DNA from 3 places in the Syntrophomonas sp. UBA1041 genome. Region 3 is predicted to be linked to each of the others. Evidence: riboswitches for the same ligand, from Rfam matches in the RefSeq annotation. Region 3 holds a riboswitch; each other region holds the start of a gene.
The links. Region 3 has a riboswitch for molybdenum cofactor ahead of B2633_RS11760 ([FeFe] hydrogenase, group A). Riboswitches for the same ligand answer to the same signal wherever they lie in the genome.

Region 1 (6,054 bases), on a different contig from region 3:
GCACAATTCATTGGCCACTTTCATAATATCGGGTTCTTCTTCGCCATGTTGACCATCATAATCCCAGGTTAATTTGGTGATGGGTTCGTCTTCAGAACGGGTACTGCCTTCATAGAGCTTTTGAACTCGTTTGACCAGCTCATTATAAATCCACAGGTCGGCTTTGGATTCACCGACCGGGTCAGCACCCTTCCAGCGGAACTGAACCATCCGGCTGGTGGAAGCAGCTGTGCCTTCTTTTTCATAGACAGCTGCGGCTGGCAGGAAGAAAGCTTCAGTCTGAATGTCTTGTGGAGTGAGCTGCTTTACCTTTTCATTCTCTACCGGTCTTTCCCAGGCTTTGTGGCTCCAGAATTCGGCGGTTTCGTGTAGCCACAGATCGATGCAGACAAACCATTTAAGTTTAGTGAGAGCTTCCTGCTCCTTATTGGCATTGGGGCCGCCCACTACCGGATTGGAGCCGTTTACGAACAGGCCATCGATTTCGCCTCTGTGCATGGCTTCGAATAAGCCGATGTGCGAATAATTTTTGGTATCCTGACGTTTGGGTATATAGTGATATGCAAAATCGTTGTCTTCGGTAGCGGCATCCCCATACCAGGCCTTGAGCAGACTGACAATCCACTTGGAAGTGTGTATTCGCCAGCCGGAATGTTTGATGCCAGACGCTGCCAAAGCCCGGAATTCTTTCAAATTGCTGAATTGCAGATTGCCTGCACCCGGGGTGGTCTTGCGGATATAAGAAATGAGATCTTTATAATCAGCGCTGTCAGTGGGTGAATCGATATAGCCGGGCAGAATGTGATACAGCAAAGCCATGTCGGTGGCGCCTTGAACGTTGTTTTCACCGCGCAAGGCATTGATTCCTCCACCGGGGCGTCCGATATTTCCCAACAATAACTGTACAATGGCAAAAGCCCGGATGTTTTCACTACCCACCGTATGCTGGGTAATTCCCATGGCATAGCATATGCAGCCCGTCTTATCCGGAGCAGAAGTTGCGCAAAACATTTTCAAGACCTCCCGGTACTTGCTTTGGGGAGATCCGGTTATTTTGCATACCGTATCGATGTCATAACGAGAATAGTGTTGCTTCATGAGTTGGAAAACGCTACGCGGGTGCTGCAGGGTTTCATCCTTCAAGATATTGTTGTTTTCATCGTATTGATAATCCCAGCTGCTAACATCGTAACTTTGCTTAGTTTCGTTCCAACCGGAAAAGAAACCGTCTTTAAACTCATAATCATCTCTGACAAGGAAAGCTGCATTGGTATAATTGACCACATAATCATGGTGATAGAGCTCGTTGTCCAGAATATACTTGATCATGCCGCCCAGGAAGGCGATATCGGTGCCAGAACGCATAGGACAATAAAGATCGGCCACTGCGGCAGTTCGTGTGAAACGGGGATCTACACTGATTATTTTGGTCTGGCGTTTAGGATCAAAACGCCCCTTGTTCAGCCATTTCATACCGATGGGATGGTTTTCGGCCAAGTTGCTGCCCATGATTAAAGCACAGTTGGTATTTTTCATGTCAATCATGGAGTTGGTCATCACTCCTCGTCCGAAGGAAGGAGCCAGGCCGCCCACAGATGGTGAATGGCAGAGCCGGGCCTGAGTTTCCAGGTAAACTACACCCAGCGAGCGCATCATCTTGGATAGTAGATAGCATTCCTCATTGTCCAGGGCTGATCCTCCAATTGAGGCTATTTTTTCGGTCCGGTTAACGATTACTTCACTTCCATCAGACAATGTCTCTTTGTGAATGAAACTCTCATCGCGGGTCTGCTTGATCCGCTGGGCGATTTCATCCAAAATCCAATCCCACTCTTTTTCTTCCCATTTCTCTGATCCAGGAGCCCTGTATAAAGGCTTTGCTACCCTCCTGGGATTGATGATCTGCTTTCCGGTTTCAGGTTCATATATTTCTCTCAGATTAAACATGGCTGAACCTTTGGGACAGGCGCATCCTTCATTAACCGGATTATCAGGGTCTCCAACCACGCTCAATAACTTAACAAATTTATCATCCTTTTTTTCCGCATAAACTACCAGACCGCATCCAGAACCGCAATAAGGACAAACAGTTGGTACCGGACTAACATTTTTTGTGCGCAGTTCTTTGATTACCGCTGCAGAAACAATGAGATTAAAACCCAAAGCCGACCCTAAACTTGCAGCTGCAACCGTAGCTCCGCCTCTTTTTATAAACTGACGGCGGGTTATTTTGCCGTTCATTCTCTTCCCCCCATTCAAATCATTGCGATGCAAAGGAATGATGATTACTGCCATTGTGAGATTCTAGATTACATTTGGACTAGCTTGTCACTAAAATTATTAAGCCTGCGAATCTTGCTATGCGGTCCTGACCAAACTTTTTAAGGTGTCCGCCCTAAAACGAAAACCTCCTAACTTTAATCAGGAGGCTGGTCACAGGATGTACACTGACCATAAAGCCGCAGTTTGGTGCGGCTTCCTCCTTGCCTGAAAAGCCAAGAATGAAGTAGCAGTTTGCCTCAGGACTCATAACCTTCATAATCAGATCTTGGAGACTGAGAAAACTGTTCCGGTAGATGACTCTTTTCCAAGCAAGGGAGATAAAACCGTTTCCAGATTTACCGCGGCTAAATCCCCAATGGCTGTCGCTTTAGGGGAATCAGCTCTGGAGTCAGCGTAAGACATATTAAATTTTGACTATTATGCGAGTATACAGGGTTAAAGCAGTACTGTTTCAACAGTGAACATAGGAGAGCAAATTCCTGAAAGGCTATATGGATTCATCACCTTCAACCGGGCCAGTAGCTGGTATTAGAATGAAAAGCAGTCATACCGGCATAGCGGATAGGTTGAGAAAGGCTCCCATTGGTTTAATTCTCCATTTTTGGCACTGTAGTTTGAAACAAAACGAACCACCGGTTCATATGAAGCATGTCACATTAAACGCTTTGTGGTTGACATAAACCCTGCACTTGAAAGCACTTTCTCACCTCCTTTAATACCGTTATCTTAGCGGCTGGAATAATGAAAACATTTCAGCTTAATAAAAGCATTTGTTTATAAGCGGAAAAATGAATTCATTGCACCAACTATTATAGTTCTGCATATAAATTTATATTCCTTCTAATAATATTATATATAACCAAACATTATATATGCTAACAACAACAAACCCTCCCGAGATGGAGGGGAGGGGCGTTTCACCCTTGACGGCAGGCAAGCGTAATCCCCACTGAATCATACATGAGGAGGATACGCAACGTTGCAAGGGCTGGTAATGCCTCAACATAAATTTTAATCATCTAAATGCATATGCGGAAAAAATGGCACGAATCAGCCAATGATAAAAGGCGGTTAGAGCTGGTTCGCTATATTTAAGTAAACTGATAGTGAGCGAAAATAAATCCCCGCTTAATATTGATAAACGGGGATGTAACATATTACTCGTTAACTACGGTTAAGATTTGCCGGCTAACCCGTAAATTTCTTATTAATACCAATTGATTCTTGGCTTCAGTGGCATTCGTCACTGTATTCCTTGACGATGTAAATGGGCCTGCGCTTGGTTTCCAAATAGGTTCTGGAAACATATTGGCCGACTATGCCGGTGCAAAACAGCTGAATCCCGGTAATAAACAGCAGAATACAGACCATAAAGGGCCACCCGTATATAGAACCGCCCCATAATAGGTATTTAGCGGCCATGGCTACAATCATTACAAAAGATACCAAGAAAAAAACCAATCCTATCACCGAAGACAACGCCAACGGAGTGGTGGAAAAGGCCATGATCCCATCCAGTGAATAAGAATAGAGCTTCCAAAACGACCATTTAGTCTGGCCGGCAGCTCTTTCCTGATTGTCATATTCCATCCACTTGGTTTTAAAACCTACCCAGGCGAAAATACCTTTGGAAAAACGGTTATATTCACAGATCTGCAGAATGGAATCCACCATTTGGCGGCTCATCAGCCTGAAATCCCGGGCTCCATCCACCAATTCAATATTGGAGATAGTATTGATTATGCGGTAGAATTGCCTGGCGAAAAACGACCTCACCGGCGGCTCGCCTTTGCGGGTGGTTCTTCTGGTGGCAACACAGTCATAGCCTTCATGCTTTATGATAAGGTACATATCCTTGATCAGCATGGGCGGATCCTGCAGGTCAGCATCCATGATAGCCACATAATCACCCCGGGCGTTTTTAAGACCCGCATAGATGGCCGATTCTTTTCCGAAATTACGAGAAAAAGACAGATATTTAACCCGCTGATCCCGGCGCTGTAAATCTTTAATTAGGGGCAGGGTGCAGTCCTGTGAACCGTCATCGACAAAAACGAATTCAAATGCCACAAACGCCATATCCGCAGCCAGTTTTGACACCTCGGCATAGAAATATGGCAAAACCTCCTGTTCATTATAACAGGGCACTACAATCGATATTTGTTTCATTACAGCACTTCTCCTTGACCTTTATCTTGAAATACTATGTGCTTGCTAAACAGGTAATTGGATATGACCACGATTATATTGGAGATTATTTTGGTCAATAAATCATTGGAGTGAAGCACATCGATCATCACATACATTATTGTCATGTCCAGCAGACCGGAGAACAGGCGGCAGCCAAAAAAGGCCAGACATTGTCCCAAAATGGGAAACAACCCCCGGGCTTTGCTCTCAAAAACAAAGAGATGATTGGTGGCATAAGCGAATAATACCGACAAGATCCAGGCTATGAGATTGGCCTTCAGGTAAGGTAAACCCGCCAGTTTGGCCAGGCCGGAATAGGCCAATATATTGATCAGTGTGGTAAGGCCGCCGTACCCCAGATATAAAACCAGAATCTTATATTTCTGATATTTGGCCTCAACCTGCATATATCCACAAACCTTCTCGGTTAAAACTCAATTTGAATCAATCCAATCTGTGTCTGAGCAATTCTGTAGACTACTAGTGTATTTTTCCCATAAATGGATAAACTATGCATAGTATTTGTTTGAACTTGTATGCCGGTTTTGCCCTTTATCTGACCTGTGACGGGCAGCGCCCGGAAAAATTGCTTGGTTTAGATTTGCATAAGGTTTTTTAGAAATAGAAGAAGGTTGAGATGAGAAGATATAATTTGTTGAAGTATTTATGGGTCGTATTGGGGCTGGTGGGTTTATTGATCATAGCCTACGTGCTTTGCCAAAGCCCTCAGCCCGGGGTAGCCGATCAGGGCGATTTTGACAGGGTCATGAATGTTTCCGGCCTGGAACTCAAACCGGAGCAGATTAATGACCCCGGTTTTGTCAGGTTCCTGGACTACCCGGTAACCGAATACAGAATCTCTGCGGTCAGCGCCCCCAACCTGCTTAAGCGCCTAAGCGCCACCAGCATGGCTTATCTGATCACTTTGATAAACTCAATATGCCTGTTATTGGGAAAGGATACTTTTAAAACCGCATATTTGGCTGCTGCCTATGTAATCATGTACTCGTGCGCCTTTTATGTAATATTCAAGCACCTTAATGTGAAAAACCGGTTGAAATTAACGTTATTCGTATTGATAGCCTTTTTTGTGTTTTTGGACGGCAATTACCTGGTGTGGTTCAACAGTTTGTACGGGGAGCCCATGATGATAACCACACTGGCGTTGTATATCGCGGCATGGCTTTACTATATTTATCACCGCCATATAGTAAAATCGGCAAATACCATATTCCTCACCATGGTGCCTATATTCGCGGCGGCCTTTCTGTTTCTGGGCTCCAAATTGCAGGTTATATCAGCCCTGCCGGTTATTATACTCATGCTCATAAATCTGTGGAGAGAAAACCGGGGGTTGTTGAAACCGCGTCAAGTATGGCTGTTCGGAATTTTTTCCCTTATTCTGGTCGCATATTCGCTGGGATATGCTTATACCAATAAGCAGATGAGTGAGTATACCCGTTATAATTCGTTGTTTTACGGAATATTAAAGGATTCCCCCAACCCCGCTCAAGACCTGCTTGATCTGGGATTAAGTCCCGACATGGCAGCAGACGCGGGAAAACACGCTTTTTTGGAAGA
Region 2 (6,054 bases), on a different contig from region 3:
GTCTTTGGCTTGAGCAATAGCCTTATTAAGGGTTTCTACCACGTAAGGATACTCACCCCGGCAATAGATGTAACCTTTGTTGGAACCTATGGCATAACCGCAAATGGCCATACCTTCCAAAAGACTCTGGGGGTCATTCTCCATGATAATACGATCTTTGTATGTGCCAGGCTCACCTTCGTCAGCATTGCAGACCACATACTTTTGATCAGTATCAATTTTGTAGGAGAAGCTCCATTTCATACCGCAATTAAAACCTGCGCCGCCTCTGCCGCGCAAACCGGATTTTTTAACTTCTTCAATTAAATCAATCTGACTCATGCTGCGAGCTTTAGCCAGGGATTTGTATCCGCCGGCTTTAATATATTCATCAATTTTTAAGGGACTAATCTTTCCTACGTTTCTTAAAACGATACGCATTTCTTCAGCCACAATCTTACCTCCTTTCACCAATTACTTATATTCTGCCAAAACTGCAGGAACTTTAGCGGGGTTCAGATCGCCATAAGGCTTGCTGTTGATGGTAATCACCGGGGTGGCTTGACACTGGCCTACACACTCGGTAAATTCCAGGGTGAATTTGCCATCGGCAGTGGTTTCACCCATTTTAATGCCCAGTTCCTTTTCCAGTGCAGCGACGACTTGGGCTGCGCCGGCAATATGGCAAGGTGCACTCTCGCAAATACGGATAACATTTTTACCCCGTTTACCAACTTTGAGGTAGGAGTAAAAAGTTGCTACGCCATAAGCCTTGGCTTTAGGCATATCAAACACCTCGGCGGCATAGAAGACAGCCTCTTCAGGAATGTAGCTGAATTCACGCTGAACCGCATGGTAAGACTCGATCAGTCCACCAGGCAGATCTTTATAGGCATTGATGATCTTCTTGTAGTCTGCCATTATTGACTCACCTCCTGGACTTTTTCGATTTTGACTGCACAGACTTTGTACTCACCTGTGCCGGCAATATCACATACAAACGGGCTGGTGAGTTCATTGGTAGGCGTAGAACTATGGTGGTGGGACATCCAAATAACCCCGGGCTGTACCTGATCGGTTACCCAGGCGGTGGTTAGAACTGAACCACGGCGGGATGTAATCCTCATCCGGCTGCCGGTAACCACGCCTAATTTTTCCGCTTCCTGCGGGTGTACCTGGGTCATTTCTCGATCCCAGACACTGGCAATACCCGCCGAATATTGGGTGGTAACATTATAGTGCTGCATTACGCGGCCCGTACACAGCAGGATGGGATAATCTGTATCCGGCATTTCTCCCGGAGGAATATGGTCATTGGGTTGGAAACCGCCCAGCCCGCGGGTGAATTTGCCGATATGCAGAATGGGGGTGCCAGGATGATCAGGGGTGGGACATGGCCAGTGCACGGATTCTTTTTCCATACGGGCAAAACTAATGCCAGCCATGGCGGGGGACAGGGAGGCCATTTCATCCCAGATTTCACTTGGATGATTGTAAGACATGGGATAGCCCATGCGGGTAACCATCTGACAAATCGTTTCCCAGTTGGCCTGGCCAGGCAGAGGCTCAATCGCTTTACGAACTCGCTGAGGTCGGCGCTCAGTATTGGTAAAGGTACCGTCGCATTCCGCAAAGCTGGCGGCCGGCAGCACGACATCAGCTAATTCAGCAGTTTCAGTCAGGAAGAGTTCCTGTACCACAAAGAAGTCCAGATTCTTGATGGCTTCTTTAATATGATTGGCATTGGGATCGGTTAGTACCGGATTTTCACCCAGAATATACATGACTTTTACTTTGCCTTCATGGGCGGCTTCAAACATTTCCGGAATCTTTAAGCCTACTTTATCCGGCAAGGTTGCTCCCCAAGCTTTTTCATGTTTTTCCCGGGCGGCTTTATCGGTAACATTCTGATAACCGGAATAAACGTTAGGCAGAGCGCCCATGTCACAGGCACCCTGAACATTGTTCTGCCCGCGGACGGGGTTTACGCCCACGCCGGGACGGCCGATATGACCGGTCAGCATGGCCAGATTGGCAATACTCATAACATTACGGGTACCGCAGATGTGCTCGGTAATGCCCAGTGAATAGAAGATCATGGCTTTATCAGTGCTGGCATACAGACGGGCTACCCGATAAAGGTCTTCCACGGAGACACCGGTGAGCTCGGAAACGCGCTCCGGAGTGTATTCGGCAGCCAGGGCTTTCATTTCTTCATAGTTTTCGGTACGGGTTTCTATAAAGTTCTTATCTTCCAGACCTTCTTTGATAATTATATGCATTAAACCATTGAGTAGCGGAATATCGGTACCGTGTTTCTGTTGCAGCCAGATGTCGGATTCAGCGGCCAGCTCCGTACAGCGAGGATCACAGACTACCAGTTTGCAGCCGTGGCGAGCCGCTTGCCGCATTTTATAGCCAAGTACCGGATAGGATTCAGTAGGATTGATACCGATCAGGAATAACAGTTCGGCTTCATTAGTAACTTCAGATAAAATGTTGGTCATGGCGCCGCTGCCAAAAGAATTAGCCAGACCCGCTACTGAGGGAGCATGGCAGGTACGGGCGCAATGATCCACATTGTTGGTGCCTAAATGGGCCCGGGTGAATTTCTGGATCAGGAAGTTTTCTTCATTGGTACAACGGGCTGAGCTTAACGCTGCAAATGAATCGGGACCATTTTGGGCTTTATTCTCATTAAATTTCCGGGCAATCAGCTCAAAGGCTTCATCCCAGGATGCTTCCTCAAATTTGCCGTTACGCTTGATCAGCGGCGTTTTAAGGCGTTTTTCATTGTAAATAAAATCCCAGCCAAAGCGTCCTTTTACACATAAGCTGCGGCCATTTACCGGAGCGTTTGGATTGGACAGAACGCCGATGACTTTGCCTTTGTTCACAGCTAAGTCGAAATTGCAGCCGGTACCACAGAAGGGACAGGTGGTCCGCACCCGGTCGATATCCCAGCGGCGACCCTGGCCGGACATGGTTTTCTCAGTTAAAGCGCCGGTTGGACAGACGGCTACGCATTGTCCACAGAAAACGCAATCTGATTCAATATAGGGTACATCACCAGCCGTAGTTGCTTTACGGTCGAAGCCACGATTCAGATAAGAAAGATTGTCTTTCCCGGTCAGTTCTTCACAGGCTCTAACACAGGCGCCGCAGAGAATGCACTTGTTTAAATCCCGATTAATAAAGGGATTGCTGTTATCGATTTTATAAGAATGCTTTTCTCCTTGATAGGGACTTTCTTTTACCCCGTACTGATAACAATAATCGGCCAGAACGCAGGCACCGGCCTTGTCGCAGGTCAGGCAGTCCAGGGGATGATTGGCAATCAGCAGTTCCAGGATGGTCTTGCGGGCTGCAATCACAGCCGGAGACTCGGTTTCTACAACCATCCCAGGGCTTACCGGGGTTACGCAGGAAGCCGGCAGAAGCCGATTTCCTTTTACTTCGACTACACATAGTCGACATGCACCCAGCGGGCTTAGATCGGGGTCATAACACAGGCGAGGAATTTTAATGCCGGCTGCTTCAGCTGCTTGCAGTACGGTGCTCCCAGCTGCGGCTTCAACCTCCTTCCCGTTGATGGTCAATTTAATTTGTTCCACTTCCATCACTCCTTTTAGTCGTTAGAAATAAAAAAATCTCCTATCTGAGTAGGAGGATGGACTTCATTGGCATAAATACTATGACAATGGTTGGCATTCAAATGCACGCTCCTTCCACCTACTCAGAAACAACTTGCGGTGTTAATTAAATAAAAACACCTGACATTACCAGCGCATAAATGATGCGGGCAACGCAAATTGTTTTCTAAAAGCCAGTGACTCCTTTCCAAGTAAGGGAGGCAAACCCGTTTCCGGATTTACCGTAGCGGTATAATAACCGTGTCGGCTAATTCACCGTGGCCGCAGCTTTAGGTGAAGTAGCTTTGGAGCTACGCTTTTGAAAAAATTAAACTCCTGGGCAACCTGGTTGCTACACAAGTCTTAGGGTAAGTCATTCAGGCTTTAACAGTGGTGGAATAAAGGAAGGAATTCTGGTCAGGCCATGTTATAAAATTGCCTGCCAGCAATTCGAATGAAGCATGGGAGCAGGAATAAACTCAGCCGATAAACGAAATCGGTGAAAAAGGCTGCAACAGCTTCAGGTCTTCATTTATGCCACGGGGTATTGAAACACTATGAGCCACCGGTTCATGCAAATTAACTCACATGCAACGGCTTATGATTTGCTTAAACCCTGTACTTGATAGCACTTTTTCACCTCCCTCAATATTGGCATGTTGCTGGCAATATTTTGATCAGGCAGCAGTCATAAATACTAATTGCACTGTTTGAAATTGCCAGAGGGATATGTCTGCTGGACAAACATATCCTTATCAAAATAATACTTCGACACAAGCGTAAATATTCCTCTATATAATTTAAAATATTATATAAGGGAATATAAAATAGGTTATGATGCCTGAATAACCGCCTTATTATTTAATGATATTGCAAAAATAAATTAACGCCAGGGTGGAATGTCCCCAGCGTTAATATGAAGCTTCAATTTTGTTGGAGTTAATTTGCCGAAGGAGGGCGTAGTTTAGTGTATATTATACTCAATATTGCATATATAAACGCTGATTTGGATTTTTCACACAGCCGGCCGTCCCCATATCCCCTGCCAGTGGAATAAATGTATCCACAGATAAAGGGTTGAGACAGCGATCTGATATTTATCACCTATTTCCCAGATGTCGTCGGAACGGGTATAGTAATCACGCAGAACAGTCAGAATGAACAGGATGCTATATGATCTATAAGGGATTATGACTTCCGGAAGGATGGCATGAGTATGCCCACAGGATTTACAGATCACCCGGAGTGTGCTGATAGAACTCTCTTGAGCTATTACCCTGCGGGTACCACCGGTGTTCGCTATCGCTCACCAATAATGTTGCTGGTCCCCTGGATTAATGGCTGGCCCACAATAGACATTAATACCGCTGTGATGCCAGCACAGCATATTCTCTATAATGTGGCCTGCCTTTTTTAACATCTTAAATACTTCCCCATGAAACAAGTCTATGAGGCTCGAAGCATATTCCTATCTATCATAAGGGATTTTTGCTGTGGATTCATGTTTCGATGCCATGTTTTTTTATTTTTTTGTAGAGGGTAGAAAGGTCAATTTCTAGTTGCTCGGCTGCTTTGGCCAGGTTAAAGTTGCTTATTTCCAAGGCTCGGGCTATCAATTCCTCCTCAAACTTCTGGCTGGCTGCTTTCAAGCTTTGTAATTCTAAAGGAGCTTCGCTGCTGCACCGGTTTTGCAGGAACTTGAAATGTCGGCAATCCAGAGAACGGCCGTTTTCCATATCAGCCATAATTATCGCCCTCTCCAACATATTCTCCATTTCCCGGACATTCCCGGGCCAGTGGTATTGCTCCAATAATTTCAATGATTTGGGAGAAATATTAGCAATCATGGTCCGCAGCCGGGGGTTCAACTTGTCAATAAAATGGCAGATTAAAACAGGAATATCTTGCTTGCGCTGGCGCAAAGGGGGCACTTCCAACCTTACTACATTAAGGCGGTAATACAAATCCTCGCGGAATTTCTTTTCCTGAATCAGCTGTTCCAGGCTCCGGTTGGTAGCTGCAATCACCCGGACATTTATCTTAATGGGGAAGCTGCCTCCCAATCGCTCGATTTCTTGTTCCTGCAGTACTATCAGCAGCTTGCTCTGCATGGAAAGCGACATCTCTCCTATTTCGTCAAGAAAGATGGTACCCCCATGGGCCAACTCAAACTTTCCCGGTTTGCCTCCCTTTTTGGCTCCGGTATAGGCGCCTTCCTCATAGCCAAAAAGCTCAGCTTCCAGCAAATTCTCCGGAATTGCGGCGCAATTGATGCGCAGGAAGGGAAAGCGTGACCGGGGGCTGGCATTATGGATGGCATTGGCAAAAAGATCCTTGCCCGTACCGCTTTCGCCCGTAATCAATACGGTTGTAAAAGGATGATTGGCAATCTGCCGGGCAAAAGACTTGAGCATTTCCATGCCTTTATCCTTGCTCACAATAT
Region 3 (6,054 bases):
ACCAGGTATTTATAACTGCTGCCGGCCGACAACAGGTAATGATCTTCAGCCTGGGCAGCGTCCATGGTTTCAACCTTCACCGTGAGGCCGGGGTAAATCTGTTTTAAGCGGTCTATCAACAATGAAGGCCGCAGGGCTTTGCCCTCAGAGTCGGCCAGGCTGTATGAAAACTGCACCGCCTCCTCGGCCTGAGAAAGTGCGGCATAAATCAAGAAATCCTCTTCGATTGACAGCAGATCATTGCTCAATCCTACTTCCACCCCGTGGGACTGAAGAATCTCTTTTTCGTCCAGCGAGAATATTCCTTCGGAAAGGCTGCCCCGGGGCAGCATGCCGTCATTCGCCCCGACCACAAACATAATCTGACTCCGCTGGTTTATAGAACGGGTGGCAGTTCCCACCAGAACCTGATCCACTGTTGAGGGGATAAAACCCAGGTCAGAACAGGCCAGGCCCGCCTCCAGCACCTGACGGAATTCCTTGAGATCGGTATCCTCTCCCCCCAGGACTTCCGCAATCTGATCCAAAACCTCCACGCAAACATTCCAGATCTGGCTGTTCTCACTGGCCAGTTCGAAGCGTCCCTGGGAGATCAATTCTTCAACCCAGGTTTCCAGGCCTTGTGGAATTTGCATCTCTTCCAGCCATTCAAACCAGGCCCGGGCTATTTGTGACCAGGAGGATTCAGCCTGCACTTTTTGGGCCAGCGACTGCAGAGGATTGACCAATGCCTGGCGGTAGAGATTCATCTCTTCCCGCAGGCTTTCCTCACCCAATGTAAAGGGCTCCAACCAGCCGCGTCCTCTAATGTTATAACGCCAGGCATAATTCTCCAAACGGTCACAATCCCGCGTTTCTACAGGAGTCAGTCCGGTTTTTATAAGGCGCAAAACGTCCTCCAAACGATAATACCTGGTCAATACATCCAGGGCGGAGAGCATCAGCTCAACCAGGGGGTGGTGCAGAATACTGCGTTTATCGTCCAGGAAGTACGGGATCTTATACTCGTCAAAAATCCTCTTGATCAGCCCTGAATATGCGGCGGTATCGGAGCAGATAACCGCAATATCCCGATAGCGCGCCCCTTGCCGCACCAGGGCCAGGATCCTCATCGCCAGTGCCTCTACCTCGTCCTGCGGGCTGGGGAGCGCCGCAATGGAAATAGCGGCGGGTTGCTCCGGAAAAGTGCGGTGGGGATAGGCGTAAAGCTCTCTTTCCAGGTGCATCAGTTCAGGGCTGAGCTTGCCGGGGTTCTTGACCGTAATTATATGTTCTTCCAAACCCGCATTTTTAGCCTGATCATGCCAGCGGCTATAGTAATAGCGGGAAAGCGCGAAAATTTCCCGGTCCCGATCCTCGCCTCCCAACTCCATGGTGAGGCTTATGGCCGTGGAAACAGCGGTTTTCATGAGCTGTTCAATCAGCTTCAGGGTGCTGGGCGAGAAGGTAGTGAAATTGTCGATCCAAACCCGGGCCCGGCTTAAAAAACGCGATTGGGGAAAGCGTTCGATAACCAGATTTAAATAATCTTCGCTGTCCACATAATGATCCTGGAGGTGAGCGTTGAATTTATGGTATAGCAGAGAAATGTCATGCAGTTTGCTTTTTAATAATGTATCGTCAGATAGGCTGCGGGCGCATTCATAAAGAACCCCGCTGTCCACGGCGGATCCTTTTAATTCAGCCAGGATCTGACTGCATTGCTCGATGAAGCCGGGCTGCCGGCAGGCCTGGCGATAAACCGTGAACTGCTCCTCACAAGCGGAGATCACCTTTTTCAGTACCATGTATCGCCCCTGCTGGCTGAGAAGAACCCGGGTGCGCCCCCCGGCTTCATTCAAGACCCTGGCGCCGAGTCGGCTGGGGCTCAGTACCTCAAGTCTCATTATGCCGGGAAGATCGAGTTGATTGATCACTTCCCGCTCGGCCTGCAGGGTGAACTGCTCCGGCACCAGCAGGATCACGGGGTCATCCCGGTTGAGATTCAGCTCCTCCCGGATCTCAGCCATTACCTGCCGGGTCTTGCCCTGACCGCAGCGCCCCATTATATAACGGATGGCCAAACCCTCATCCCCTTAAACTCAATAGTTTTTTTTTATCATACTGGTTTCTCATTCCAGCAACAAGTGGGGCGCGCGGGAGAACGAAGCAGGCCTAGGTTCATCGCCAAATGATCCGTGGCGCGGTGCGGGGTGGTATCCGGTGATACTGGTATTTGGGGTAGCCTATCAGCATAGCGCCAAAAGCCTTGTGGCCTTCGGGCAGGGCCAATTCCTGCATAAGTGGCGGGAAGGTTTCGGCAGCCGCCCCGACAAATCCGGCCCAGCAAGCGCCTACGCCCATAGAATACGCCGCCAATTCCAAATAAGTCAACGCTATGGTGCAAGATCCTTGGGAAACATGAATATCTTCAGGCGCATGGGCTATAATCAGATGCGGAGCATTGCGGCATATGGTATCAATCCCCTTATCCCAGGCATAGCACACGGCCTCCATGTGCATCACCGCGGCTATCTGGGGCATATGTTCGATAATATAGCGCATCCAATCCACTACCAGGCCTGCAATATGGCGCACCTGGTGTTTATCTGCAACGACCAGCCAATGAACCGGCTGCATGTTGTGGCCGGAAGGGGCATAAGCGGAAACATCAATTAGTTTTTCCAGGATGGCACGATCAACGCTCTTGTCTTTGAAACTGCGGATAGAGCGCCGTGATTTTAAAAGATGCTCCACCTGAGCGGGGGCAGGAAGCAGACCGGGATCAACCGGCACACAATCAACGGAATTTACGGTTTTTACAGATATGGCCTGGTGCGGACAAACCGCCACACAATGGCCGCAGCGCAGGCAAAACTGTTCGGCTCTTTTTACTGATCTCGGGAAGGCGTCCAGTTCTCTGAATACAATAAGTCTGGCCGGACATTCGGCGGCGCAAATACGGTCGCGTTTGCATTTGGTCTGATCGACGGTTAAAAAGCTCAATGAACTCTCCCCTTATCTATGTATCTTGACACCGCATGGTGTTCTCCCCATTATAGCACGGGCTTGCTTTGGCAGAATACCGTCCTGACAGCCGGGGCGGCCTGTTTGTTTTTTCCAAGATGATCTGCCGCGTCTCCCCATGATGATCGGTCAGGTTGGGGATGATGCCCCGGTTGACTATTGCATGAGATCTCCAGGAGGTGTATGATTACGAATAAGTAATGAATAATAATTTTCAGTCTTCACTCTCCGAGTCTCATTGCCTGAATAGATATGGTATTGAGACCGACAGGGTTCAACGGGAAACGGTTGGGCCTCCCATTGTGGAAAGGAGTCCGGTAGGAAGGCTTTAGTTGGATTTGCCTTTTAGCCAGCCCTTTTTGCAAGGTCTGGCTTTTTGAATTCTGAAACAGTCTATGACCGGTTTCAGACCCCGGCCCTGAGAATTAATGATATCAAATGATACATCCGGCATTCAGAAGAATATCTATTTTCATTAGTTAATTCTATTTTTTAGGTGAACAAAACCATGAAGGTTTACCCCTAAGGGGCAGCGCTTTCATGGTTTTTTTTATTCTATTTCCCCCAAATCTGTTTAACCCGTCAAAGCATGGTTTGACGGGTCTATCTCCAACAACGCTCCTGATGGGGCTTATCTGCATATTGGTTTGATGCATGTTGATAAAAGGGAGGTTGAGAAACAAGATGAACCGTCCAGCCCGATATGAAGGAGGTGTTATGATTTAAACCCAGGTTACAGTACTTCATCAAAAGGAGGTAGGATATGAGTACAGCAGTAATCCAAGGCATCATTAATGTAACCGGCGATTGTAAAGCCTGTGACCATTGCACGTCCATATGTCCCACCGGCGCCATCAGCGGACTGCTGGGACAGAAACACAAAATCAATCATAATCTTTGCATCAACTGCGGACAATGCTTGATCAGCTGCCCTTTTGGCAAGATCGAGGATGTCAGCCGGGTTGATGAGGTGAAGAAGGCTCTCGCCAATCCCCAGAAGTATGTGGTGGTTCAGGAAGCGCCCGCGGTTAGAGTAGCCCTGGGCGAGGAGTTCAGCCTGGAACCCGGCGCCAATGTGAAAGGCAAAATGCATGCCGCTTTGCGCAGACTCGGTTTCAATCAGGTATATGACACCGAGTTTGCCGCCGACCTTACCATCATGGAGGAAGGAACCGAATTAATAAACCGGGTGTTCAACGCCCTGGGGGTGGCCGGCAACGAACATAGCGGGCCGCTGCCCCAGTTCACTTCCTGCTGTCCGGCCTGGATCAAATATGCTGAAGATCAGTATCCGCTTGTACTGCCCCATTTGTCGTCGGCCAAATCTCCCCAGCAGATGTTCGGAGCGGTGGCCAAGACTTACGCTGCTGAAAGACTGAATGTTGATCCCGTGAATATGTATGTTGTCTCGGTAATGCCATGCACCGCCAAGAAGTATGAATGTGATCGTCCCGAGTTTATCGCCAGCGGATATAAAGATGTCGATGTGGTCATTACCACCAGAGAACTGGCCCAGCTGATCAAAGATGCCGGCATAGAATTCCTGAATCTTCCCGAGGAAGCAGCGGATAGCCTGATCGGTTCTTCAACCGGCGCGGCCACCATATTTGGAGTAACCGGCGGTGTCATGGAGGCGGCTTTAAGAACCGCCTATGAATTATTGAGCGGCCAGTCACTGGATAATGTTGAATTCAAGGCGGTTAGAGGCCTACAGTCGGTCAGAGAGGCGACGGTGGAGATACCCGTCAAGTCTCTGGGCAAAACCCTGCCTGTCAATGTAGCTATCGTAACCGGAACCAAATATGTTGGCAAGCTGATTGAGGATGTGCTGGCAGGTCGCAGCAAATATCATTTTATAGAAGTCATGAACTGTCCCGGAGGGTGTATCAACGGCGGTGGCCAGCCCATCCGAAGAGAAATGATTTAGGAGGGAAAGGGAATGAAGTTTTTCACCGAAAGTGAAGGCATGACCAGACGGCAGTTTTTTAAGGGAGCGGGCATGCTGACCGTGGCCGCCGTATTCCTCGGTGTTTTCAGTAAATTGGGATTTGATGCTCTGGCTGCCAACACCGACTACATTGAAAAAAGAGCCGCCGGAATGTATGCTTTGGATGAAAAGATGACCCTCAGAAAGTCGCATGAAAATCCGGAAATCGCCCAGATTTACAAGGATTTTCTTTCGCCGGGCGAAGTAAAGCCGGTTAGCGAAAAGGCCCATCATCTGCTGCATACCAAATACGGCCAAGACATCCCCGATTTCATCGCTGAGTTGAAAAGCGGAGCCCATGAAGCTGCATAATTAGGAGGGAAACGAATGAGCAGTACTAAAGGCAAGGTCTTAAAACACGGTGCCCAAACCCGGACCATGCACTGGGTGCATTTGATCGCTTTTACCATTCTTGGTCTGACTGGTGTCGGTTTTTACTGGGATATCAATATTATCGGCAATATATTCGGCGGATTCGGCAATGCTTCGCTGGTGCACAGATGGGCCGGAGTCGTTTTTACCGCTGCCCCCGCCCTTTATATTCTGCTGAATTTTGACCGGTTTTCCCGCTTCATTGACACCATAACCCACTTTTCCAAAGAAGATTTTCAATGGTTAAAAGTAATGGGTGGATATCTCCCTTTTATTAAGGTGGATAAAGCTCCTCCCCAGGATAAATACAATGCCGGCCAAAAAATGTTGGGAGTGATGATCATCTTCGGTTGTATTCTGATCATACTGACCGGTTTTCCCATGTGGATATGGCGCCATAGTCTGCCGCCGGCATTCCTGGGCTTTTGCTATAATGTGCATTTTTGGACCGCGATCATTATGATCTTATTAGTCGGCGGCCATTTCTTCCTGGCAGCCATCCATCCCAAATCCAGAGTGGAGTTTGCTTCGATGATGCTGGACGGCTATATCGATGCTGAAATTACCGCCCATCACAACCAAAAGTGGTATGCTGAGCTTAAAGAAACCAGTTGATTAAAACTGCACCAACACATTGCGAAAAAGCGGTCTGCTTCCATTCAGACCGCTTTTTTCAGCAGAGGGCAGCG

Region 1: another riboswitch for molybdenum cofactor. It lies ahead of fdnG (formate dehydrogenase-N subunit alpha); the one in region 3 lies ahead of B2633_RS11760 ([FeFe] hydrogenase, group A).
Region 2: another riboswitch for molybdenum cofactor. It lies ahead of fdhF (formate dehydrogenase subunit alpha); the one in region 3 lies ahead of B2633_RS11760 ([FeFe] hydrogenase, group A).

What each region holds. Positions count from the first base shown of each region.
Region 1 covers NZ_DCEA01000068.1:70,599-76,652, reverse strand. Annotated here, with positions in the region: gene fdnG (formate dehydrogenase-N subunit alpha) at 1-2,241, opposite strand, end outside; molybdenum cofactor riboswitch at 2,565-2,683, opposite strand; gene B2633_RS10370 (glycosyltransferase family 2 protein) at 3,514-4,452, opposite strand; gene B2633_RS10365 (GtrA family protein) at 4,452-4,880, opposite strand; gene wsfD (glycan biosynthesis hexose transferase WsfD) at 5,111-6,054, shown strand, end outside.
Region 2 covers NZ_DCEA01000031.1:24,921-30,974, reverse strand. Annotated here, with positions in the region: gene nuoF (NADH-quinone oxidoreductase subunit NuoF) at 1-432, opposite strand, end outside; gene B2633_RS05385 (NADH-quinone oxidoreductase subunit NuoE family protein) at 454-900, opposite strand; gene fdhF (formate dehydrogenase subunit alpha) at 900-3,593, opposite strand; molybdenum cofactor riboswitch at 3,797-3,934, opposite strand; gene B2633_RS05375 (DUF6431 domain-containing protein) at 4,627-4,866, opposite strand; gene B2633_RS05370 (sigma-54 interaction domain-containing protein) at 5,111-6,054, opposite strand, start outside.
Region 3 covers NZ_DCEA01000074.1:6,311-12,364, reverse strand. Annotated here, with positions in the region: gene addB (helicase-exonuclease AddAB subunit AddB) at 1-2,063, opposite strand, end outside; gene B2633_RS11765 (nitroreductase family protein) at 2,161-2,985, opposite strand; molybdenum cofactor riboswitch at 3,219-3,335, shown strand; gene B2633_RS11760 ([FeFe] hydrogenase, group A) at 3,770-4,933, shown strand; gene B2633_RS11755 (iron hydrogenase small subunit) at 4,946-5,305, shown strand; gene B2633_RS11750 (formate dehydrogenase subunit gamma) at 5,321-5,980, shown strand; gene B2633_RS11745 (hypothetical protein) at 5,981-6,054, opposite strand, start outside.